One region of the Ensifer sp. Root423 genome, then DNA from elsewhere that is predicted to be linked to it. Evidence: riboswitches for the same ligand, from Rfam matches in the RefSeq annotation. Region 1 holds a riboswitch; each other region holds the start of a gene.
The links. A riboswitch is a leader RNA that binds a small molecule or an ion and turns the genes downstream of it on or off. The one in region 1 is predicted to bind cobalamin.
Positions count from the first base shown of each region.

Region 2: linked by a shared signal. The riboswitch ahead of cobU (bifunctional adenosylcobinamide kinase/adenosylcobinamide-phosphate guanylyltransferase) and the one ahead of ASD01_RS00140 (CbtB domain-containing protein) in region 1 are both predicted to bind cobalamin.
Region 3: linked by a shared signal. The riboswitch ahead of ASD01_RS31070 (aromatic ring-hydroxylating oxygenase subunit alpha) and the one ahead of ASD01_RS00140 (CbtB domain-containing protein) in region 1 are both predicted to bind cobalamin.

Region 1 covers NZ_LMEG01000001.1:18,807-24,858, reverse strand. The annotation lists gene ASD01_RS00155 (anthrone oxygenase family protein) at 34-513, opposite strand; gene ASD01_RS00150 (NAD(P)H-binding protein) at 510-1,340, opposite strand; gene ASD01_RS00145 (TetR/AcrR family transcriptional regulator) at 1,445-2,137, shown strand; cobalamin riboswitch at 2,136-2,397, shown strand; gene ASD01_RS00140 (CbtB domain-containing protein) at 2,439-2,615, shown strand; gene ASD01_RS00135 (CbtA family protein) at 2,813-3,610, shown strand; gene ASD01_RS00130 (ferric iron reductase) at 3,649-4,515, opposite strand; gene ASD01_RS00125 (glucoamylase family protein) at 4,518-5,864, opposite strand; gene ASD01_RS00120 (DUF1194 domain-containing protein) at 6,012-6,052, shown strand, end outside.
Region 2 covers NZ_LMEG01000001.1:596,620-602,671, reverse strand. The annotation lists gene cobN (cobaltochelatase subunit CobN) at 1-2,515, opposite strand, end outside; gene cobW (cobalamin biosynthesis protein CobW) at 2,619-3,683, opposite strand; gene cobU (bifunctional adenosylcobinamide kinase/adenosylcobinamide-phosphate guanylyltransferase) at 3,687-4,211, opposite strand; cobalamin riboswitch at 4,583-4,804, opposite strand; gene ASD01_RS03010 (cation transporter) at 5,035-5,616, shown strand; gene ASD01_RS03005 (cobyric acid synthase) at 5,689-6,052, opposite strand, start outside.
Region 3 covers NZ_LMEG01000045.1:497,432-503,483, forward strand. The annotation lists partial or broken gene ASD01_RS31060 (glycoside hydrolase family 25 protein) at 1-260, shown strand, start outside; gene ASD01_RS31065 (FAD-binding oxidoreductase) at 482-1,576, opposite strand; gene ASD01_RS31070 (aromatic ring-hydroxylating oxygenase subunit alpha) at 1,578-2,822, opposite strand; cobalamin riboswitch at 2,927-3,127, opposite strand; gene ASD01_RS31075 (DUF6656 family protein) at 3,445-4,044, shown strand; gene ASD01_RS31080 (L-threonylcarbamoyladenylate synthase) at 4,122-5,096, shown strand; gene ASD01_RS31085 (FAD-binding oxidoreductase) at 5,241-6,052, shown strand, end outside.

The DNA.
Region 1 (6,052 bases):
CGCCGGCAAGGATCGACTTGCCGGCGCTTTTCGTCAGGCGCGGGCGAAACCGAGAACGAAAAACGCCAGCGCGCCGATCGAGGCCCATGTGCGCACGTGGTTCCACCAGACCCAATCAGTCAGATAGCGCTCACGCCAGAGATCGGTCGCCGCCTGACCGGGGGCTGCCGCGGCGAGCGCGTCATTCATCGGCACGTTGAAGACAATGGTCACCAGCAGCACGCCAACGACATAGGCAATGCCACCGGCGGCAAGCCACCACCTGCCCTCGCCCCCCGAGATGAAGGCGACGACGACGAGCGCAAGGGCGAGCAGCGCCGTGCCCATGAAGGCGCTGAGGAAGATCGGGTTCTGGATCACGACATTGATGGCGTTCATCGCGGCGATCCCCTGCTCCGGCGGCAGCCGCGACAGGGCCTGCATGATGCAAACCGAGAAGATGAAGAACAGCCCGGCCATCAGGCCGGAACCGATCGCGGCGGCAAACGCCAGAGCGGGGATCAACGGGATCATGCGGCAAGACTCCAAACACCAGTTGCTGCGGTTTCCCGGGCGTAATCGGCAAATTCGCGCGGACGCCGCCCAAGCACGCGCTCGACATCGGACGTCATGCTGGAATTGCGTCCGTCGAGCACCGAGGTGAAGAGATAGCGGATGAGTTCGACATAGTCATCCGGCACGCCGTCCGCCTTGAGATGCGCTGCGAAGTCGGAAACCGGAATGGCCTGATAAGAGATCCGACGGTTGGCGGCCGCGGCGATCTCGGCGACGGCCTGGGCAAAGGTCATCAGGCGCGGGCCGGTCAAGGCATAGACCTTGCCGATATGCGCATCGTCCAGAAGGGCCTCAACCGCCACGTCGGCAATGTCGTCGCAACTGACGAAGGGCTCGGTGACCTCGTCCACCGGCAGGAAGACCGAACCACTCACCACGCTGTCAGCCAGGAAGCCTTCGTCGAAGTTCTCGAAGAACCAGCTGCCCCGGATGACCGTCCAGTCGGCGCCGGAGGCCTGCAGCGCACGCTCGGAGGCTTCCGCCTCGTCCTCGCCGCGGCCCGACAGGAGCACCAACCGTTTGATGCCGGTGCGAACGGCAAGGCTCGAGAACTTGGCGATGACGTCGACGGCGCCCGGCACCGCCAGATCGGGCTGGTAGCAGACATAGATGCGATCGACATTTTCAAGGGCGGGCGTCCAGGTCGCCTCATCCGTCCAATCGAAGGAAGGCGACGCCGAACGGGCGCCGATGCGGACCGCTACGCCCCGCTCCCGAAGGCGATCGGCCACCCGCCGCCCCGTCTTGCCGGTACCGCCCAAAACCAGTGTGACTTTCTGAGACATCGCTTCCTCCTGAGGTTCCACCAACAAACATGAGCATCTCTCACATTTGCAAATGTGATAAATCCTCGTATTTTAGGAGTCAAGTCAAAATGTGAGCATTACTCATGATTCCAGATGCAAGTCCCGCCACGCTTCCCGCCGACGACGAGCCTGCGCTGCGCCGGACGCCGAGCCAGAAGCGCAGCCGCGAGCGCGTCGAGCAGATCCTTGCCTGCGCGACGGCGCTCATCCAGGAGAAGGGCAGCGACGCCATGCGCATGAGCGAAGTCGCTGAAAAGGCGGGGATCTCGATCGGCTCGCTTTATCAGTACTTCCCCGACAAGGCGGCAATCGTGCGCACGCTGGCCGAGCGCTACAATGCGGTCTGCAACGAGTGCATCGCGGCCGAACTGGCAAAGGTCACGTCGATAGCCGAACTGCGCGACGCCTTCTCGCTGCTGTTCGACATCTACTACGACATGTTCCTCGCCGAGCCGGTCATGCGCGACATCTGGTCGGCGATGCAGGCCGACAAGGCACTGCGCGAGATCGATCTTGCGCAAAGCCGCGCCGGCGGAAAGCTGCTTGCCGATGTCTGGGCCTGCCTTGTGCCGGAGACGCCGCGCGAAGAGATCGACAGCGCCGCCTTCCTGATCATGCATCTCGGCGACTGCACCATGCGACTTGCAGTCTCGGTCGACCGGGCCGAGGGTGACCAGATCGTCGAAGCCTACAAACGCATGACCATCAAGGATTTTGTCGCGGATGGACCGCGCGGCGGCGCGCACTCAATTGACAACTCCATGACACAATCCTAATCATCTGGGATCGATTGGTTCCCGGGACGCGAACGTGTTTCGGGAGTAAACGGGAATGTGACGGATGGACCCAAGCTGGGCATTCAAATCACGGCCGACCCCGCGACTGTAGAGCGACGTCGATCCACCGTTCCGGAGCGATCCGGAAGAAGCCACTGGCAAGACCGCGAGAGGGCGGCCGAGCTGGGAAGGCGAGGCAGATCGAGGGCATCGAGCCCAACGCCGTGAGCCAGGAAACCTGCCACTCGATACGGGCATAGGGCCCAACCGGGAATTTCCCGATGCCATCACGGAGGTTGTCATGGCTACGTCTACCATTTCGAGCACCCCGCTCTCCCTCAGCGATCGTCTGACCGCTGGCGTCATCGCGCTCTTCATCGGCGCATTCCTCGTCTTTGGCGCCGGCCTTGCCAACTCGGCAGTGCTGCACGACACGGCGCACGACACTCGCCACTCCTACGGCTTCCCCTGCCACTGACCGATGCGCCGGAACGTGAACAACGTTCCGCATCGAACAATCTGCGGACCTGAACGCATCCGGCCTGAGCCGGATGGAGGCCTGCGTGCATCCCGGTTTTTCCGGCGCGCGAAGGCCATCCGCAGCATTGGGAAAATGGGAAGGCTCAAGGACCACGCCACAGGGCGTGGCTTTTGTCGTTATCGAGGGATTTCAAGATGATTGTCAGAACGCTTCTGGCCGCGATCGTGGCTGGATTGATTGCCGGTGTCTTCATGACCGGCGCCCAGGAACTGCGCGTCACACCGCTGATCCTGCATGCAGAAGAATTCGAAGGCGAGGCACCGGCCGCCACCGAACAGCCCGCCGCCCAGCCGGGTGCGGCACAGCCGGCCGCAGAAAACCACGACCAGCATTCGTCGCTCAAAGCCGTGTCGCCGTTCGGCGCTTTCCTCGACGCTTTGTCGCCGATCACCCCGGCCTATGCCCATGAGGGCGAGCATGAGGAAGGCGGCATCATGTTCGGCATGAGCCGCTTCTCCGGCACGCTGATGGCGAACCTCGTCACAGGTTCCGGCTTCGGCCTGCTGCTCGCCGGCGTCAGCCTGGTGATCGGCTACCCGATCACGCTCAGGAACGGCGCGCTGTGGGGCGCCTGCGGCTGGCTTGCCGTGCACATGCTGCCGGCGATCGGTCTGCCGCCGGAACTGCCGGGCTTTCCGGCAGCCGAACTCGGCGACCGCCAGACCTGGTGGCTGGTGACCGTGGCGCTCTCCGCCGTCGGCCTCTATCTCGTCGTCCTGCGCGAGGAGATCGTCTCCAAGGTCGCAGGCCTGGTGGCGATCGCAGCACCCCATGTCTACGGCGCGCCGCAGCCGCTCGATATCACCAGTAACGTTCCGGCCGTGCTCGGCGCCGAGTTTGCGGTTGCCGCACTCGCCACCACGCTTGCCTTCTGGATCGTGCTCGGCGTCGTCTCCGGCTTCATCAACGAGCGCTTCGTCAAGGCACAGTGATCACTGATCACAGATCGTCAGCAAAGCGACGGCGGGGTTCAGGTCCCGCCGTTTTGCATGAGATGCGCCGCCAGCCGCGCGCGGCGATCTTCCGGCTCCAGCAGCACGCAGGTGTCGCAGAAACTGCCCCCTTCCGTCTTGAAGTAGAGACAGCAGCCGCAACGGATCCGATACTGGCGCGACAGCTGAGCGCCGCTTGCCGGATCGAGAGCCGCGATCTGCTCGTAGCAGAGCTCCTCTGAGTAGAGCCGCGAACCCGGTCGTTTGACGATCGCCAGCGCCTCGGCCATGCCGCGCGCCTCGTCGCCGATCGCGCGGCCGATTTCCAGGAACGCGCCGGCCAGGGCATCAGCCGCGAGCCGCCATTGCGCCCCGCTCGACAGCCCTGCTCGCGCTTTCAGAACCGCAACGACGGGTGCCAGATGGGCGATGAAGCCCGGTTCGAATGCGCTGACGCCTTCGCCACCCTGGCGCTCCGTCGCCGGCGGATGCAGGCGAAAATGATAGCGCTTGCCCGCGACTTCGACGCCACGGTGAAGCCGCGTCCAATCCTCGAAACGAATGCCGGCCACCTCCGCCTGCAACCCGGCGCCGAGATGGAACGCGCCAAGGACCACGCTCAGCTGGCGGCTATAGAAGGCGATCAGATGCGCCGCCCGGATCCGGTCGGCCATGCCGACCCCGAAGAAATCCTGATAGGCGAGCCCCGCCTCAAGGCCAGCGCTGCCCGCAGCCCAGAAGTCGCCCGGCGCGCTGAAATCACTGGCCGCCGGCCCGAGCGAGACGGCAGCCTCGGGAAACTGGGCACGCAGATGGTCGGCGACGGCCAGCGCCTGCGGCGCAAACGCCGCGGTCTCCGCTGTCGGCCGGTGGTCGTTCAAGCGCATGCCGTCTCCGTCGTCCATTCTCATCCTCTGGCGCGGGATGCGGGCGGATTACCACACGCGCCTTCCCCCTCCTGCAGCCAGCCACCGTCGAAGCCCGCCCGCTCAAGGCCGAGACGGATCGCCGGCATGCTGCGCATCAGCGCCCAGCTAAGGCCGCTTTGCCAGTTCTCGATCATCATGACAACGATGCCCTGGTCAAGACCGACGACACGCGCATCGATCCAGCCCTCCGGGCCTGCGCCGGCGGCCAGGCTCGGGTTAAAGCCGCCGGGAAAGCGCCCTTCGCTCAAAAGTCCCGGATAACTGTCTGCCATATGCACGAGGGAGGCCCGCGCCGCGTCCGGCTCGAACGGCAGGCAGGCGAGCGGCGCCCAGGGCACGAGCGTGCCGTCATCAAGGCCGTAGGGTGCGCCGCGGTTCACATAGCCGAAAAGCCGCTGCTGGCGCCCATCCGCAAGCCGCAGCCGGCCGCGCGGCGCATGGCAGGCGCTCAGGCCCCACAGGTCCTCGCCATATCCGGCGAAACCGCCGGGATTGGAGCGCGCATGGTCCCGCTGCAAGGCGATGGCGCGTCGGGTATTCTCGAAATAATCCGTCCCCCGCTCCCGCATCGTCCGGTCGGAAAGCCCGCGCAGATCGAGCCAGGCCTGCGGAAAGAGATGGATGAAGAGTGGCGCCGCATGCAGATGCGGCCGGCCGTCGACGGGAATCCAGTCATGGCCCTCGGCAAAGGCCGCATAGTGCTCCGGTTCGATCGAATGGTCGGGCGCGCCGAGTGCCAGCACATAGAGCAGCAGCGCTTCGCTGTAACCCCGCCAGCGATGCTTCAAGAACCGCCCCGGCGGCCGCCAGCCCATCGTCAGCGTGTCGGCCCGATTGAGCGCCCAGCGCCAGTCCACCCGCGCATAGAGCCGATCGGCAAGCGCGCGGATCTCGCATTCGTCCGCATCCCTACCGGAAAAATATGCAGAGGCGGTCAGGCAGCCGGCGATCAGCAGCGCCGTATCGACGGTCGAAAGCTCGCTCTGCCAGGTGCGCTCGCCGGTCCGCATGTCGAGGAAGTGATGGTAGAAGCCGCGATAGCCGGTCGCCTGCCGGTGGCGGGACTGCGGGCTTTGGACAAGGAAGCGCAGGGTCGTCACCACCCGCCGCGCGGCATCGCTGCGCGAGAGCCAGCCGCGCTCGACGCCGATCGGATAGCAGGAAAGGCCGAAGCCGGTCGCAGCGATGCTCGCCGGCGCGCCCGGCAACGCGGTGTCGGCGATCAGTCCGGTGACCGGATCCGAATGTTCGAGGAAATACCCGAACGCCGCCTGCTGCAATCGATCGATCTGAAATCGCTCAGTATTTTCCGTACGCTGCGGCATTTCGCCTTTCCTGTCCGACATCCGGCCTCATGCAGGACCCGGCAAAATCACTCTTTAGTGAAGGCCAACTACACCCAAACGGTCGCCGAAATCCAATCTTGTGTTACAGTCTTCTAATCTGACCGCGCGCAATGACTGGTTGAAGCGATGTTGAGCGTGTTGGCGTTACTCCTTTCATTGAGTGGTGG
Region 2 (6,052 bases), 580 kb from region 1:
AGTTTGAAATCGACGGCTTCAGGCGCGTTTCGATTTCGCCGAGCACGGCGCGGGTGTTGGCCCAGTGGTCCGGGCAAGCCAGTTCACCCGACACGAGATTTGCGGCAAGCAACTCGATGCGCTCGACCGTATCGCCGGCGGTGCGCCAGGGGGCGTCCGAGAGGTCAGCGAGGATGGACGGTTTCGGGCCTGTCCAGGTGTCGGACATGACGCAGTCGAGCGGGTCGAAGGGTTGGGCGTCGCGTGCGGGGTTGCCCCCCGCCGAGGTGGGAATAGCAAACCCACGCAGCCCCGCATCCGCTGCGATCGCCCGCTGCAGGCTCTGGTCGCCGCCCTCGCCGAGACCTCGGGGCACGCGCGCCAGCGCTACGGTGAGGTCCGTCAACAACCGCCCTTCCGGCGCAACGCCGAAGATGTGCAGGCCGTCGCGGATCTGCATTTCCTTGAGGTCGCAGAGATAGGCGTCGAGCTTTTCCAGCGCCTTGTCGTCGCTGTCGCCCCTGTCGATGCCTGCGTCGCTGTCGAGGCCGATGTCGCGCACGAGATCGAGGATCTGGCGGCTGAGCAGCCTGAGGCGGCGCGGATCACCGCCGGCGGCGTCGTAATATTCGTCGACGAGCGCTTCCAGATCCTTGAGCGGGCCGTAGGATTCGGCGCGCGTCAAGGGCGGGGTCAGGTGGTCGATGATGACGGCGCTGGTGCGGCGCTTGGCCTGCGTACCTTCGCCCGGATCGTTGACGATGAAGGGATAGATGTGCGGCAGCGGCCCGAAGATCGCTTCGGGATAGCAGGTTTCCGACAGCGCCAGCGCCTTGCCCGGCAGCCATTCGAGATTGCCGTGCTTGCCCATGTGGACGATCGCCTGCGCTCCGAACTGCTGGCGCAGGAAGGCGTAGAAGGCGAGATAGCCATGCGGCGGCACGAGGTCCGGGGAATGGTAGCTTTCCTTCGGATCGATGTTGTAGCCGCGCGCCGGTTGGATGCCGACGATCACCTCGCCGAAGCGGGCGAGCGGCAGCGCGAAGGCGCCATCGAGGAAAAAGGGATCGGCCTCCGGCACGCCCCAGCGACCGGCAACTTCATCCTTTATCTGTTTCGGAAGCGAATCGAAGAACGTTTTGTAATCGTTCAGCGAAATACGCTCGCGGATTTCACGGTCATGGCTCGCCGCATTGGTCGGCCCGGCCATCAGAAAGCGGATCAGCGCGTCGCCATCGGCGGGAACCTCACCGACCGCATAGCCTTCCCGCGCCATGGCGCTAAGCACCTCGACGGTACCGGCCGGCGTGTCGAGCCCGACACCGTTGCCGAGGCGACCGTCGCGGTTCGGATAGTTGGCCATGACGATGGCAATACGGCGCTCGGCGGGCTCTGCCCGGCGCAGCTTCGCCCAGTTGACGGCAAGATCAGCGGCAAAGCGCACCCGGCCTTCGAGCGGCTCATGGCCGACGATATTGGCCTCCACCTTGGCGTCATAGATCGACGCCGCCTTGAAGGAGACGGCGCGCGCAAGGATGCGGCCATCGACTTCGGGGAGTGCCACGTTCATGGCGAGGTCGCGCGCCATCAGCCCCTGCGGCGACGTTTCCCATTGCGCCCGCGACGAGCCGGAGAAAATCACCTGCAGCACCGGCGCACCGGTCGATTCCAGCACCGTCGGCTGACGGTCGGCACCGGGCGACGAGACCGCAAAGCCAGTGGCGTTCATCACCACGTCGGGTGCGGCCTCGGAAAAAATCGCCTGCAGCGTGCCGACGGAAACGGCATCCTTGAGGCTTGAGACAAACACCGGCAGTGCCCGCACACCTTCAGCCTCCAGCGCATCGATCAGCGCCTCCACAGGCCGTGTCTCGCCACTCTGCACGAGCGCGCGGTAAAAGCAGATCCCGACCGTCGGGGGTTCGAATCCCTCCCTCGCTACCATCCGTCCCTGAACAAGGGACTGCCATTCGCTGACGCCGATCACACCAGCACCCGGCCACCAGATGCCGGCCTTCAACAGGGGCTTTGCCGGCTGCGGCTTCTCCGCACCTGTGACCAGTGCGGCCGCATAGTCGAGAAACAGCCCGGCATTGTCCGAGCCGCCTTCGGTGAAGTAAGCCCAAAGGCGCTGGCGGTCGTCGGCTGCGACGGTGGAGAAAGGCTCCAGCCCCGGATCCGGCTTGTCGTCACCCGGCAGAACCGCGATCTCGAAACGATGGGTGACGGCAGCCGCATGCAGGGCTTCCAGCAGATAACGGAAATAGCTGGCGCCACCGAGCGGCCGGACGACGATCAGCTTGGCGTGACGCGCCGTGCGCTCGACGTAAGTGTCGACCGACATCGGGTGCATCAGGCTCATCAGGCTGGCGATGCGCAGGCTCAAGCCTCCGTCGCGTCGGCCGTGAGCCGCGGCGATCGAGGAGAGCTCGGTGTCGGCGGCCGATAGGAAAAGGATATCGGCCGGCGTTTGCCCAAGGTCGATCGCCTCGTTGCCGTCGGCGATCGTTCCTTTCTGGGCGAGAAGCAGATGCATTCGTCTTGTCCGTTGGGGCAATTCCGAACGAAAACGCTAAAAGCGTTCTCCATCCGGAACTGCATCATTTCAATGCGTTAGATCATTTCATTCAAAGAACGATCTACACGAGCGCGGTGATCGCGGCGCGCACCGCCGCCTCGTCCATGTCGTGCAGGCCGATGACGACGAGGCGCGTACCGCGCTTTTCGCCAGCGCCCCAGGCGCGGTCGTAATATTGGTCGATGCGGGCGCCGACCGCCTGGATCAGGAGGCGCATCGGCTTGCCGGGCACGTCTGCAAAACCCTTGAGGCGCAGAACGTCGTGCTCCGCGATTACGCCCTTCAGGCGATCGATGAAGGCGGCCGGATCGGCGATCGAACCGAGCTCGACGACGAAGCTGTCGAACTCGTCGTGATCGTGCTCCTCACCTGCCTCGTGCTCCATCTCGTGATGCGACTTGCGGTTGGCGATATCGCTTTCCGTGCCGACACCGAGGCCAAGCAGGATGGCAGCGGCGACTTCGCCGTTTTTCGCCTCGATCATCGTGGGCTTGCGGCTGGTGCGCGAAGACACCTCGTCGCGCACGGCCTTGAGGCCGGAGGCATCGATCAGATCGGTCTTGTTGAGAACGATGAGATCGGCAGCCGTCAGTTGATCCTCGAACAGCTCCTCGATCGGGCTTTCGTGATCGAGATTGTCGTCCTCGACGCGCAGCGCATCGACCTTGTCGTGGTCGTCGGCAAAGCGGCCAGCGGCAACGGCGGCGCTGTCGACCACGGTGACGACGCCATCGACGGTCACTTCGCTGCGGATATCCGGCCAGTTGAAAGCGGCGATCAGCGGCTGCGGCAGGGCAAGGCCCGAGGTTTCGATGATGATGTGGTCAGGACGGTTTTCACGCTCGAGCAGCTTCGTCATGGTCGGGATGAAATCGTCAGCCACGGTGCAGCAGATGCAGCCATTGGTGAGCTCGATGATGTCGTCCTCGGTGCAGGCCTCGGCACCGCAGCCCTTCAAGACATCGCCGTCGACGCCAAGATCGCCGAACTCGTTGATGATCAGCGCGATGCGCTTGCCGTCGGCGTTCTGCAGCAGGTTGCGGATCATCGTCGTCTTGCCGGCGCCGAGGAAGCCGGTGATGACGGTCGCCGGGATCTTGCCCTGGTTGGCTCTCGCAGTGGTCATGGATCAACCCTTCATTTTCAGCGGCAAACCGGCCGCGACAAAGTAAACTTCAGCGGATTTCTCCGCAACGATCTGGTGAAGCCGGCCGGCATGGTCGCGAAACTCGCGGGCCATGCGGTTCTCGGGCACGATGCCGAGGCCGACCTCATTGGAAACAAAGACGAGGCGCGCCCGCGCCTCGGGCAGATACGCAACAAGGGCGGCGAACTCCGCCGTCATGTCGCGCTCTTCCAGCATGAGATTGGTGACCCATAGCGTCAGGCAGTCGATCAGGACCACATGGCTGGGATCATCGATGCGTCTGAGGATGCCGACGAGATCGAGCGGCTCCTCATGCGTCGTCCAGCCCTCGCCGCGGCGCGTCCGGTGATGGTCGATGCGCTCGCGCATTTCGTCGTCCCAGGCGCGGCCCGTGGCGACATAATGCATGGTGAAGCCGGACGCTTCGACGAGCCTCTCGGAAAAGCTGGACTTGCCGGAACGGGCGCCGCCAAGGACCAGCACGGGCCCGGCGCTGAGACTGCTCATCGTGGCTGCCTCAACATTCCCAAATCAGCCGTCGGTGGCAAAAGCCATCGGACGCGCCACGGGCGCGTTCTTGAAAACATCTGCGAGCCAAAACAACCTCCGTGATGGCGTTGGAGACAAAAGTCCCCTCGGGCGGAATGCCCATGCCGGATGGCAGGTCTCCTGGCTCACGGCGTCACGGGCCGAACATCGCCTCGCCCTTAAACGGCAAGGTTCCGATGTCAGGGCCCGAGCGGCCCGCCTCACCTTCCCGGCGTCTTTCCGGTGCCACAGCGAACCTTTGCGCGTCGTCTCCGACGCATGGGCGCTGTGAGGGACATCGTGAAAGGCGGACGATTCGTAGAAGAAGAGGCGTCCAAACCCGGCTGATCACGATGCCACGCCAGTGGCTTTTCCGGCTTGATCCCCGACCTGCCCCGATTGCCCATGCAACCGGCCGACAGCCCGGCACCAATCCCGATGGCGAACCCTGACCGTTCTACAGTCGCGGGGTCGGCTGCGATAAGGATGCCCGATTTGGGTCCATCCGTCACATTCCCAATTATTCCCCCAGATCGCCACGACAAGGGGGAACCATCCAACACCTGATGATTAGGAAGCGGGCAGCCCAAAGTCAATCGACGCATGCGACGCCTCCCCGGCCGAGTTGCGCCACGCGACGATTTGTCGGGCGTCAGGCACGACGGCAGTGTGAACGGAACCGATGTCGAAACCTAGTGCTATGGATAGCAAACTGCTGCTAACACCTGTGCCAAAGTGCCGAGGGCGAATCTCGCCAAAAAAAGTGCCGAGGGCGAATCTCGCCAGAAAGGGAACCTTTCGAGTGGATACCGACCTGCGCCGCGTCGTCCTCATCGTCTCCCTGTTGAACCTTGGCTATTTCGGGGTCGAACTCCTTGTCGCGCTTTCGATCGGCTCGGTGTCCCTCATGGCCGACAGCGTCGACTTCCTCGAAGACGCCTCCGTCAACATGCTGATTTTCTTTGCTCTGGCCTGGACGGCGCGAACCCGCGCGCGGGTCGGCATGGCGATGGCGTTCATTCTACTGGTACCGGCGCTGGCCTTCCTTTGGACGGCCTGGGCGAAGTTCATGGATCCGGTCCCGCCAGAGCCCTTTGCCCTGTCCCTGACCGGACTTGGGGCGCTGGTGGTCAACCTCTTCTGCGCCTATCTGCTCGTCGCCTACCGTCACACGAGCGGCAGCCTCACGCGGGCAGCATTTCTCTCGGCCCGCAACGATGCCTTCGCCAATGTGGCCATCATCGCCGCGGGTCTGGCGACAGCCTATCTGTGGCAGTCGGCCTGGCCGGACCTGATCGTCGGCCTGGGGATTGCCCTGATGAACCTGGATGCCGCGCGGGAAGTCTGGGAAGCCGCAAGCGAGGAGCACGATGTCGCAGCGTAGTTCCGTCGGATAAGCTCGTTGCTCCTGTTGGGCCCGACGTACCGGACCTGCTGGCTGACCGTTGCCGCGTCCCTAGTGCCTGAGCAACTCGTCCAGCCAGCGACGATCGAGCACAGCCTCCAGTTCGTTCGCGACATCGTCGAGCGCCGCATCGACCGATTGGCGGTAGTTGTTGGCGCCGCCTTCGATGCCGAAACTCTTGAGCAGCGCGCCGCGATAGGCGTCGCTGGTGAAGAGCCCATGCAGGTAGGTGCCCATCACGCGGCCATCGGCCGAAAGGGCGCCGTCGGCGCGATTGTCGATGCGCACCGACGGCCGGCCACAGTCCGCACCTTGCGTCTTGCCAAGATGGATTTCGTAGCCTTCGAGCACCACATCATGCTCCAGCGACCAGGCGCGGCTGTTGCGCACCGTCTTTTCCGGCGCCATCTCGGTC
Region 3 (6,052 bases), on a different contig from region 1:
ACGTGAATGTGGCGGCAATGTCGCCGCCGGCGCTGAAAGCGATCTGGGCACAGGGCGCCTTGCTGCCGGAAAAGCCACTGCCGCTGATGCTCGTCGCCCAAGCCGAGCGGGGAACGGGCATGCAGGCGATCGCAAGGGCGACTGCGATGTTTAGCGAGCCGCTGCTCGTGAGCCGCGCTGACGCTACGAGCGGCGCCGGCAGCGGTGTCGACATGCTGGTGACCGGCTCGATCGATTTCGCCCGCCAGGAACGTGCCCTGCAGGTGGCGATCGCCGGCAATGATGCCGCCCAGGGCGCCTGCTCCAAGACGGGGGCCGGCACCGACGCCCCGGCAAGCATTTCCGCCAATCCGATCCCCTGCAACGCGCCCTAAAGCCTGTCGCGTGAAAAGCATTCACGCGACAGGCTTTAAGCGCTTGTTGTTATGCATGTCTTTGTCGCAAAACCGCTGCACACTTTTGCGCGACATCATTAAAGCCTTCAAGCTTCGATCTGGACGTCTCCGAGCGGTCGCGAGCAGCAGGCGAGGATGTAGCCCTCATCGATCTCGTCGTCGAGAATGCCGCCATTGTGGCTCATATCCACCTCGCCTGAGACCTTCATCACCCGGCAGGTGCCGCAGATGCCGCCTTCGCAGGCAGCGCCGATGCGCACGCCGTTGGCGCGCGCCGCCTGCAGGATCGTCTGGCCGGGCTTGGCCTCGATCTCCTTGCCGCTCATGGTGAAGGCGATCTTGGCGGCCTGGACCTCGCCCTCGTCACCGGCGCCGGCGCGCACGGCAATCTCTTCCGCCGCAGGTGCGGCGGCCGGCTGGAAGCTCTCCTCGTGGTAGCGGCCCATGTCGAAACCGGCCGATTTCAGCATCTCGCGCACGCCGCGCATGAACGGTTCGGGGCCGCAGCAGAAAACGGTGCGGTCCATGAAATCGGGCGCAAGCAGCGGCAGCTTGGCGCCATCAATGCGGCCGCGAAGCCCGTGCCAGCCGTGGCGTGCCTCATGTCCCTCGACGATGAAGCCGAGGTTCAGCCCGGACATCTGCGTCGCCAGAACCTCCAGCTCCGAACGGAACAGCAGGTCCTCCGGCCGACGCGCGCAGGAGATGAAGGTCACATCCGTCTCCGGCACGCAGTCCGCCATCCAGCGCGTCATCGACATCATCGGCGTGATGCCGGAGCCGGCCGAGATAAACAGGTACTTGTCGCCGGGATGGCGGACGAAGCTGAAATCGCCGAGCGGGCCAAAGGCGCGGAGTTTCATTCCGGGCTTCAGGTGCTCGAACATCCAGCGGGTGCCGATGCTGTCTGACTGCGCCTTGACGGTCACGGCGATCGACAGCGGCCGCGAGGGCGTCGACGACAGGGTGTAGGTGCGCATCACTGGCTCGTCGGCGACGGGCAGTTCGAGGGTCACGAATTGCCCGGGCAGATAGCGAAACCAGGCGGGCTTTTCGGCCCGGAAGGTGAAGGTCATGACATCGGCGGTCTCGACAACCGCCGATGTGCATTCGAGCATCTGCTGCCGGTCGATCCAGACGTGGAGCGCGTCGAAATGGTGAAACGAAGAGGCCATCTGCATGTCAGGCGACCCTTGAAAGCGGAGCCGCGTCGCCGGCAAGGCGCTGCTCCATGAACTTGCAGTACCACTCGACGAACTGCATCACGCCACCCTCGTGCTCGGGCGAATAGGGACCGGGCTCATAGGCCGGTGAGCGGATGCCGAAGGCATTTTCCTCGACGATCTGACGGTCCTGGTCGTTGGTCTCGGTCCAGACATGCGTCAGTTCATCTAGATTGTAGTCGACGCCTTCGACCGCATCCTTGTTGACGAGCCACTTCGTCGTCACCTGCGTCAGTTCGGGCCCGAGCGGCAGCACCCGGAAGGTGATGGCGTGGTCGGCGAGCACATGGTTCCAGGTGGTGGGATAGTGGAACATCAAGAGCGTGCCGATCTGGCTCTGGGAGACGTCGGCGGACAGGGCCCGCCTGACGGCGCGGGCGCCCGACATGGTGTAGCTTTCGGCATTGTCGACAAGCGGCATGCGGGCGGCGCGGAACTGACCGGTCGGCGACATCTTAAATTCGCTCGGCAGGCCCTCGGCCTCGCACTTCGCCCAATGTTCGGCGATCACAGGATCATCCTTGGCGCCCTGCACCCCGGTCGCCGTCGGCGCCTCAGGATAGGTGCGGCAGAGTTCCGGATGATTGGCGGCGCAATGGTAGCATTCGCGGTTGTTTTCCCAGACGAGCTTCCAGTTGCCCTTCTCGATGATGGTGCTTTCGAACGCGACCTTGGTTTCGCCGAGCCGATGCGGCGCGAGATACGGCAAGGCCATGTCGCGGAACGCCGTGAAATCCATCGGCTTTTCCGACAGGTTGATGAAGATGTAGCCGCCGACCGTTTCGCAATGGATCGGCTTCAGACTGTGGGCGGCCTTGTCGAAATCCTCTCCCATCTGCCGGGCAAAGAGCAGCGAGCCGTCGAGTTCGTAGGTCCACTGGTGATAGGGACAGACAAGCTTTGCCGACGAGCCTTTCGCCTGCGTGCAGACGCGCGAGCCGCGGTGGCGGCAGGAATTGTGCAGAGCCCGGATGGCGCCCTGGCGGTCGCGGGTGATGACAACGGGGTAGTCGCCGACCTGGACGGTGAAGTAATTGCCGGCCCGCGGGATCTCGCAGTCATGGCCGATAAACAGCCAATCCTTGTACCAGATGTTTTCCAGATCCTGCCTGTAGTAGTCGGGATCGATGTAAAAGGCCCGGTCGAGGCTGTAGCCGTCCTGCCTGCCCTTCAGCTTTCGAAGCATATCGTTTCTGGTGTCCATGTCCTGTCCTCATGCGCCATGTTTCGGAGAGGCAGGACAGGAACCCGCACGGGCGCACGCCCATGCGTTTGAGGCTCCGATCCGGCTGCCCGCCGCAACCCGTTACGGTTATGTCCGTCAAGGCTGGTTTCCGGGCTCAGGAGCCGTCCTTTCGGACCTGCCCGGCGCCTTCCCGGACGAACCGTCCAGTGGCCTTTGCCGAGGCTTTCGCTCCACCACCGTTGCGGGGGCAGCGCCGGGATTTGACCGGCTTCCCAATTCTCCATCTTCCCTTCGAAGACGGCACCTTGAGTAAGGATATGTAATCGCGGAAGTCACCTTGGCAGCTGCCCGATAGCGACATCCAATTCCAGAATGACGACACGGAAAAAACCGCCACAAAAGGCCACCGTCTTAGAATTTTTACATTGCAAACATATAGATAGATCACATCTTGGGCAATTGCCGACTTTTGCGGCGCGGTCGGCGCAGATGCGGGAGGGCTTCGCCCGTTTGCGACATCGCGTCAGATAGAGAACGCTAATGATGCAGCCAGGACGAAATCATTCATTAACCATGAGCCGCTAGCCTAGCCGGCGGACGAGAGAGGTCCTGCAGGCAGGCAGATGGCGCGCTGACGATCATGGCAAAGTTGAGATACTACGACGCGACAGCCGAGAAGCTGCCGACAATCCCGCCGAAGGTGGCGGTTCATACCGAATTCCTGCGTACGGGCCGGATCAACCGCAGGCAATGGTTGCCGAGCGAACGCCGGTATTTGAGCTATGAGGAAGTCGCAGACAGGACGGGCAAGAAGCTCAGCACCGCCGGCGACACGACCCATAAGCGGATCAACGGGTTCCACAACTCGATCCAGTTCCCGAAGATGATCTTCCACCGCACGCTCGTCGGCCGGCCGCATCTCGGCTACTGTCACGTGACGGCGGCGCGTACGCCGGTTACTCCCTCCAAGGACATCACCTGGTCCTTCTACTTCGCCAACTTCTTCTGCAACCTGGGCGACGAGACGCATTTTTTCGAGAGTATCCAGCCCGGCTATTCACGCATGTACTTCGCCGTCGCCATCGAACCGGGCGCCCAAGCCGGGCAAATGGTCATCAACCGCAACTTTCGTGACAACGGGCTGCTGTTTCGCACGGATGATCCCAAGGTCGCGCTGAAAAACGTACTGATGCTTGGCGCCAAGGATGACGCGTTGCGTCGCATCATTCGCAGCCTCTGAGCCGAACCGGTTCCTTCAAAGAAAATCGTTCTGTTTTTCCGGTGCGTCCGTTAAGGAAGCGTCGGAAAGGAAACGGCATGGCTGAGATCATCGACACGGATAGAGAACCGGACCGCGCGATCGCGCGCGCCTGCGCCGTTCTTGGCGAAGGCGAGCCGGTCGCCATTCCGACCGAGACCGTCTACGGCCTTGCCGCCGACGCTACCAATCCCGATGCGATCAGTCGCATCTACGAGATGAAGGGGCGCCCGCGCTTCAATCCGCTGATCTCGCATGTTTCCGACATGGCGATGGCCGAAGCCCATGTGCATTTCGATCCGATTTCGAGGCAGCTGGCCGAAGCCTTCTGGCCCGGCCCGCTGACGCTGATCCTTCGGCAGCGCGCCGACAGCACGGTTCATGCGCTGGCGTCCGCCGGCCTCGACACGCTCGGCATCCGCATGCCCGACGGTTTCTCGCGCCGGGTAATCGCTCACTTCGGGCGACCACTGGCCGCGCCCAGTGCCAATACGTCGGGCAAAATCAGCCCGACCAGTGCGGTCCATGTGGAAGCCGATCTCGGCGACAAACTGAAGTTGATCCTCGACGCCGGCCAGGCCCAAATCGGCCTTGAGTCGACGATCATCAAGGTCGACGGCGACGAGATCCGGTTGCTTCGGCCGGGTGGCCTCGATGCCGCCGAGATCGAACGCCTGCTTGGTCGTCCGGTGACCCGGCCGGAGACGGCGGGAGCGACGATCGAGGCGCCGGGCATGCTCGCCTCGCACTACGCGCCCGGCGCTGCCGTCCGGCTCGATGCCGCCGAGGTGCATGCCGGCGAAGCCTTGATCCGTTTCGGCGGCAATCGGATCGCCGGCGAAGAGCAGGCGGCCGTCGTTCTCGATCTCAGCCCGACTGGCAATCTGCGCGAAGCCGCCGCCAATCTCTTCGACTATATGAAGCGGGCGGATGCCAGCGGCGCAGAGACCATCGCCTTCGGGCCGATCCCTTCGGACGGGTTGGGGGAAGCCATCATCGACCGGTTACAACGGGCGGCGGCACCACGAGGGTAAGATAGTGTGCGGCATCTTCTCCGCACCCACCCTCATCGAACGGCACCAATTGCGGTTATGATCGCCGCCGACCAGGAACCGAGGACCAGATCCTCAGATCGACCGATCCGATAGCGCGCGCAGGCGCAATGCGAAGTGAGGCCCATGACCACCCTTCCCTCTCCCGAACTCATCGCTTCCTTCGCCGAGATCGTCGGCAACACCAACGTGCTGACGGACGAAGCCGACAAGGCGCGCTATCTCGTCGAATCGCGCGGACTTTACCGCGGCACGACGCCGATGGTCCTGCGTCCGGCCAACGTCGACGAGGTCTCGCGCATCATGAAGCTCGCGAGCGCCACCCGCACGGCGATCGTGCCGCAGGGCGGCAACACCGGCCATGTCGCCGGGCAGATCCCGCGGGAGGGCAAGGCAGACATCGTTCTTTCGCTGGAACGGCTGAACCGCATTCGCGACATCGATCCGGTCGGCAATGTCATCGTCGCCGATGCCGGCTGTATCCTCGCCGATATCCAGAAGGCGGCGGACGAGCACAATCGCCTGTTCCCACTGTCGCTCGGCTCGGAAGGTTCAGCCCGCATCGGCGGCAATCTCTCCACCAATGCAGGCGGCACCGCCGTGCTTGCCTATGGCAGTATGCGCCAGCTTTGCCTCGGCCTCGAAGTGGTGCTGCCGACCGGCGAAATCTGGGACGGGCTGCGCCGGTTGAAGAAGGACAATACCGGTTACGACCTGCGCGATCTCTTCATCGGTGCCGAGGGCACGCTCGGCGTGATCACCGGCGCCGTGCTCAAGCTTTTCCCGAAGCCGCTCGGGCATCAGGTCGCCTTTGCCGGAGTCGGCAGCGTCGAGCATGCGCTCGCTCTGTTTGAAAAGGCGTCCAGCCTTTGCGGGCCGGCGTTGACCGGCTTCGAGCTGATGCCGCGGCTCGGCGTCGAATTCACCACCAAGCACAT